One region of the Chitinibacter mangrovi genome, then DNA from elsewhere that is predicted to be linked to it. Evidence: predicted binding sites of a transcription regulator. Region 1 holds the regulator's gene; each other region holds the start of a gene.
The links. Region 1 encodes FliA, which starts transcription of late flagellar genes. Its sites were predicted from a motif close to GCTAAAGNTNNNNNNNNNNCNGCCGATAAT; they were not measured.

Region 1 (2,267 bases):
TCTTCACAGGCTAATTAGTAATTAGCTTGCGAAGATATACCCTAGTGGTGCAAGAAGCCGGCTAGTTTGTTTTCCAGCAAGCGCGGGTTTTCGCCGTTGGCGATGGTGACCAGCCCTTCGGCGACCATTTCGCGGCGGCGAACTTCGAGCATGATGTAATACTTGAGTTTATTGGCCACCGGCAGGAAGAACAGATTGGCCGCGCCCACGCCGTAAATGGTTGCCACAAAGGCGACGGCAATCCCGGCGCCAAGCTTGGATGGGTCGGTCAGGTTTTCCATCACATGAATCAAACCCAGCACCGCGCCCAGAATGCCGAAGGTGGGCGAATAACCACCGGCAGATTCCCAGACTTTGGCCGCAGCCCGAGCCTGGTCTTCGTAGGCATCAATATCCAGCTCCAGCGCGCGGCGCACCATTTCAGGCTCCGCACCATCGACCACCATGGTCAGGCCGCGTTTGATGAAGGGATCTTTTTCGCTATTAAGATAAGCTTCCAGCGCCAGCAGGCCACCACGGCGCGCCTGATTGCCCCAGTTCATCAGCGTGGCGAGGATTTTGCGAAAATCCATGACTGGCGGCAGAAAAATCCAGCGCAGCATTTTAAGGCCAACCACAAAATGCCGCATTTCGGTTTGCACCATCACCGCGCCCATGGTGCCGCCGATGACGATGAAAAAGGCGGTAAATTGCACCAGCGAGCCAATCTGCCCGCCTTCGAGCCAGTGCCCGAGCACAATTGCCGACAGCCCCAGAATCAGGCCAAGTACGCTGATTTTATCCATTTAAGCTAGCCAGTCTTTGAGTTTGCCGCGCAGGCGTGCCACGGCTTGGGTGTGCAGCTGACAGACGCGCGATTCGGAAACGCCAAGCACTGCGCCGATTTCTTTCAGATTGAGTTCTTCGTCGTAGTACAGCGCCATTAGCAATTTTTCGCGCTCGGGCAAGAGGCCAATCGCTTCGATCAGATGGGAGCGGAAAGCGTCGTCGCTTAGAATATCAATCGGGTTGGCCGAATGATCGGCGGCGTACTGATCGAGCTGATCGTTTTCGCCGTCCACTTCGAAGTCTTCGTAATGCAGCAGCTGGTGGCCGCGCGCATCGCCCAGCATGCTTTGATATTCGTCGAGCGGGATATTGAGCGCTTGCGCCACTTCACCTTCGGCAGGATGACGCCCCAGCTGTTGCTCCAGCAACACAATCGCGCGTTCGATTTCGCGCATGTTTTTGCGGGCCTGCCGTGGCAGCCAGTCGGCACTGCGCAATTCATCGAGCATCGCGCCGCGAATTCGCTGGCTGGCGAAGGTTTCAAATTGCACGCCCGCTTCGGCGTCAAAATTGCGGGCCGCTTCCATTAGCCCCATCAGCCCGACCTGGATCAGATCGTCAACGTCCACACTGGCGGGCAATTTGCTCATCATGTGATACGCAATCTTGCGCACTAGCGGGGCGTGTTGCTGCACGCGATCTTCTTCGCTGCTGCTTTGGGTACTGCGATAGAGGGACAGGGCGCGGTGTGCTGACATGATGGATGCGGTAAAAATGATCCTTAAGTGTAGCCGACTAATTGAGGTTTGATGAAGCCAGTTCTTGTTCTAATTGCTTGAACAGGCTTTCCAGTGCAGCGCTAAAGCCCGCCGCCGCGCTATTTGGGCTGGCGTCCGCGATGGCGTGTTCGGCGCTGAGCGTAAATTGCGCCGATTGCTGTTGGTGGCTAAGCAGGTACTGCACCTGGATTACAGCTTTGGGCTGGGCGGGTGTGCTCACGTCGATATGCATTGCCAGCAGTTCGCCTTCCAGCTGCCACGGCGCAATCAGGCTGCTGCCCATCGGGTTGACGCGGCTAAATAGCCCGCTGCGCGCCAGCCATGCGCGCGTTTGCCGGGTGATCTGGTTGCCGGGAGGGGCCAGAAAGCCGTTGTAGGGGTCGGCAACAAAACGCTGCGGGCTTTCCTTGTAGATCAGCGCCAGATCGCGGTAGGGCGGGTTGCTGCGCAATTCATTGACCTGTAGCACGCCAAAGCGGGCGGCTCTGCTGGCTCCATCGCGCTCGGCGCTAATCAGAAAATCTTGTCTGGCCACGGGGGTCGTACTGCAGGCCGTGCATACAGCCAGCACAAGTAAAGCGATCAATTTTTTCATGGTTTGGGCGGCGTATAGGGTTTGGGTTGCTCGCTAAACAGCAGGCTGCTGGGGCGCTGATTGGCTTTTTCGCTCAGTGCTTTGAGGTTGCTGCTGGTGCTCGACAGATTATCGATGATTTGCTG
Region 2 (2,267 bases), 1.7 Mb from region 1:
CCTAAATTTGGAGTTGATGTAACAGATATTTCACCGCCATAACTCGAAATCAAATTCCTTACAATAGCCAAGCCCAAGCCAGTCCCACCTTTCCGCGTCGTAAAGAATGGCTCAAACAAGCGACTTAAAACAGCTTCGGGGATGCCGGTTCCATGATCCTGCACCACGATTTCAACAGCACTATCACTTTGCTCTATAGAGCAGATGACTTCTTGTCCTGACATGGAGGCCTGGCACGCATTTTCCAGCAAATTACCAATCGCACCGCTTAGCTCTTTAAAATTAGCCAAGACAAAACACCCCGAGGCCTGATTATTTAGAACAATACTCAAGCCTGCAGGCTCAAAGACCGATCTCACTTCTGAAATCGCATCCAGAGCGACATCGGAGATATCAACCGCCGTTACTTCATGCGGCTTACCGCGAACAAATAGGAGCATATTCTGAACCAGAGCTTCCAATCGTTGCAAACGATCAATAGCTTTTGCCGAAAAACGTATTCTATCGCTATCTTGCAATTGTTCACGCTGCAAATGACCAACATATAATAATGCCGCAGCCAAGGGCGTACGCAATTGATGTGCCAAACCTGCGGCCATTTCCCCCATAGCGACCAAACGACTATTTCGCTGCAAGGTTTCACGCATTTCTACGGAAGCGGTCACATCATGCAAGAGCACGACAGAAACCGACTCCTCTTCGATACGCACCTGCTCGATTGAAAAATAAGCTTGGACACCTTGGTTTTGAAATCGCCAAATACCAGACTCAGCCACCTCTGAAAAAAACTGCGTAAAGAATGCCATCCAGTTCAAGCCAATGATTGATTGACTGAGCAAGTCGTGAGCACGCTGATTACAGCGCACAGCAACACCCGACTCCGCTACTTCAACAACCCCCGCAGGCAATCGATCAAGTAACAAAGTGAGCCGTCGAGACAACACTGCCTTCTCTTCATACTGTTTTTTCAGATTGCCATTTGCTACGGCCAATTGCCCAGTGAGAGTTGCAACGTCCTGCTGCAAATCTGCATAAGCATTTGATAATTGATGAGAAGCTTCGGTAAAAAGCGTAAATGCCTCTTCCAGCTCTTTGGAGTTGAGTTGAGATTCTTTGATTGACACGAAAAAAGCGTCCTTGTTGCTTTGCCGTTTTTGCATTATAAATGCCTTAATCGGCGCAGCTGTAATTCATTTCAACGGGCATCATACAGCCCCCAAAAGCGGATCAACCAGTGTAGCCATCAAGTTGATGATGCTAAATAAATATGAAATTTTGTCGATATATCACAACGTCCCTCAACTGCCGCCAAATGGAGCAACCTCGTGTCAGACCTTCTCAAAAACATTGATGCCCGCACCAAGCTAGCAGGCACAAATAAGCTAGAGATTCTGCTGTTTACATTAGGCTTGGATCAGCGTTCAGGTCGACGTGAAACCTTCGGAATCAATGTCTTCAAAGTGCGTGAGGTCATGCGAACACCTGAAATTACACAGGCACCCGATATGCCCTCCTCGGTTGAAGGCATGGTTAGCCTGCGTGGATCACTGGTTCCAGTAATTGATCTCGCACGCTACGCAGGCATTCAGACAGAAAGCCGTCCAGAAATCATGATCGTTTCAGAGTATAACGGCCATACACAAGGATTCCTTGTTGAAGCTGTTGATACCATTTTGCGATTAGACTGGTCAGTGATGCGCGTTCCACCTGACATGTTGACCATGCAGATGGGGGGCTTGGTCACTGCAGTCACCGAGCTTGACAATGGCAAACTGGTTATGATGTTGGATGTTGAAAAAGTATTGGCAGAAACCACGCAGCACAGTAATCGGGTTGATACGTCAACCGTGGTACAAAACCAAAAAGTAGTCAATAAAACTGTTTTCTTCGCAGACGACTCTCTTGTTGCGCGAAGCCAAATCGAGCAAACCTTGGACGCAATGAATATTCGCCATTTGCATGCCATCAATGGAAAACGGGCATGGGAAGAACTGCTGCTGATTGCACAGTCAGCAGAAATTCAGGGGCTTATGGTCAAAGACATGGTTCAACTCGTTTTGACTGACGTAGAAATGCCGGAAATGGATGGCTACATGCTCACAAAACAAATCAAAAGCGACCCGCGTTTTGTTGGCATCCCAGTATTGATGCATTCTTCACTCTCTGGTTTGTCTAACCAAAAACTAGGACAGTCTGTTGGTGTTGATGGATATGTAGCGAAATTTGAGCCTCATAAACTATCACAAAGTATTGCCAATTTCTTGTTA
Region 3 (2,267 bases), 1.8 Mb from region 1:
ACAGCATTTCGAATGGACATTTACGCCAGCAAAACCGCGTGTTATCGCGCAAGCTGCGTGCCGGCTCATCGCTGGCCGCTGCGGTTGAGCACACCGGCTGGCTGGTCACGCAACGCATCGTGGCGCTGATTAATACTGGTGAGCAGAGCGGCACGCTGGACGCCATGCTGGCAAGGCTGGTCGAGCAGCTCGATCAGGACATCGAACACAGCAGCAAGCAGTGGGCGGCCTGGCTGCCACGGCTGGCCTATGCACTCGTAGCGATATGGATTAGCTGGGGTTTGCTGTCAACGACGGCATTCATGCCGTCTGCAGATCAGTTAGAAATAAGGCAGGAGTTCAGGCGCGATCAAACGGACGGCTGATTGACGACAAAGAGCTCAGGCGGCCATCGGCGCTATAGGCCACATCCGTATGGCGCTGCGCGGCCAACGAAGCCATCAGATGCTGATTGACTTCTTCGTGCGTCTGAATCAGCTGGCCATTGGTGCGATTGAGTGTTTCGGCGTACTTGGCTTGTTGCAGCAACTCGCGCCAAACGCTCGCTTGCTGATCCAGCGTCAGCTCGATCTGCTCGATACTGATTAATTCGTGCTCGCTGCAAAATTGCGCGCGCGCTTTGCTGGCTCGTTCTAGCGCTTGCAGGGCTCGCGTTTTGCCATCGATCAGCACGGAAACCTGATCGAACTGGCGCAAAATCAGCGCATCTTGTTCCTGCGCCAATAAAGCAATTAGCTGCTGAACCAGATCAAGCTCAGCAGCTAACAGGGAATACAGCCCGGATTGTCGTTGTTCAGGGGTCACTTAGCGTGCCAGCAGCTCTTTTACACTGGAAAGCAAGCCATCGGCAATCGCCTCGGGCTTGACCGAAAAACGGCCTTCGGCAATAGCCGAACGGATCGCAGCCACCTTATCGGCATCGAATGTAGCTTCATTGCTGGCCACACCAGAGAGTTTGCTATTAATACTACTTTGCGGTGCAGCCGCCGCTTCGCTTTTGCTGCTGTCATTGGCCCGCACATCGCTGGGCTTACCCGCGAGCGGCGACAATGGCTTGCCTGTATTGTCGATTTTCATGATGTATCCCCTGCCGCATTGAGCGGCGGTCATCGTCCAGTTATTTCACTATTATGCCTACAATCGGCAGTTGTGAGAAATTCTTTAGCGATTCAACCTTTTATCAGATTATTCTAATGCGCAGCCGCACACCTTGCGTCATCAAAATAGCTTTTTGCTGCCTCATAAAGTAGTGTTTATTGCACATCATCATTCCAATATCCAGCATGGAGAGCAAACCTTATGGACGTTTTTCTAAGCCAGTTTGGCCCGATTGAAGTAGACCCCGATACCGTGATTCATTTTCCGGCGGGACTGCCCGGTTTTGATGATTGCAAAAACTACAAGCTGTTGCACGAAGACAAGCCCAACCCCAGTGTTTACTGGCTCCAGTCGCTGGACGACGCCAATGTGGCTTTCTCGATTGTCGGCGCAGAACGCCTTGGCTTTAATTATGTACTGACTTTAAATGACGACGAATGCGCGGCACTGCAATTGAAAGACGCTAGTGAAGCCATGCTGTTTCTGATTTTATCCCGCCCTGATAATCAGCCCATTCGCGCCAATACGCTGGCACCGCTGGTCATTAATCTGCAATCGCGAAAAGGTTTGCAAAAGATCGACGTCAAAGCGGATATCGTTTTCAGTAATACCTGATTTTGCTGCGCAGCAATAACAATGAAGCACTGAGTTTGTTGCTTGGGTTTGCCAGCGGCTTGTTGTATGATTGCGTCCAATTTTTGGGGCGGCCATGCTGGCTGCCTGTTCGCGCTAACAAGCGCCTCTGGAGTTTTAGAGCATGAAAACCACCTTCCTTGACTTCGAGCAATCGGTTGCAGAGCTTGAAAACAAGATCGAAGAGCTGCGCTACGTGCAGGATGATTCGGCAGTTGATATTTCGGTTGAAATTTCTCACCTTGAGAAAAAAAGCCTTGAACTCACCAAAAATATTTATGCAAAACTGACCCCCTGGCAGATTTCGCAGGTATCGCGCCACCCGCAACGCCCGTATACCTACGATTATATTTCCGGTCTGTTTACTGATTTTCAAGAGCTGCATGGCGATCGTGCTTTTGCTGATGATTTGGCGATTGTGGGTGGCTTGGCGCGTTTTAACGGCCAGAGTGTCATGGTCATTGGCCATCAGAAAGGCCGCGATACCAAAGAAAAAATCGCGCGCAATTTTGGCATGCCACGGCCAGAAGGCTATC

Region 2: the regulator FliA is predicted to act here: its motif matches at 1,257-1,286, upstream of ABHF33_RS02395 (chemotaxis protein).
Region 3: the regulator FliA is predicted to act here: its motif matches at 1,137-1,166, upstream of flgM (flagellar biosynthesis anti-sigma factor FlgM).

The regions. Positions count from the first base shown of each region.
Region 1 covers NZ_CP157355.1:2,429,399-2,431,665, forward strand. The annotation lists gene ABHF33_RS11450 (flagellar motor protein) at 42-785, opposite strand; gene ABHF33_RS11455 (RNA polymerase sigma factor FliA) at 786-1,526, opposite strand; gene ABHF33_RS11460 (ABC-type transport auxiliary lipoprotein family protein) at 1,564-2,142, opposite strand; gene ABHF33_RS11465 (MlaD family protein) at 2,139-2,267, opposite strand, start outside.
Region 2 covers NZ_CP157355.1:516,465-518,731, forward strand. The annotation lists gene ABHF33_RS02390 (sensor histidine kinase) at 1-1,160, opposite strand, end outside; gene ABHF33_RS02395 (chemotaxis protein) at 1,326-2,267, shown strand, end outside.
Region 3 covers NZ_CP157355.1:658,121-660,387, forward strand. The annotation lists gene ABHF33_RS03010 (type II secretion system F family protein) at 1-365, shown strand, start outside; gene ABHF33_RS03015 (flagella synthesis protein FlgN) at 340-804, opposite strand; gene flgM (flagellar biosynthesis anti-sigma factor FlgM) at 805-1,077, opposite strand; gene fliW (flagellar assembly protein FliW) at 1,300-1,713, shown strand; gene ABHF33_RS03030 (acetyl-CoA carboxylase carboxyltransferase subunit alpha) at 1,856-2,267, shown strand, end outside.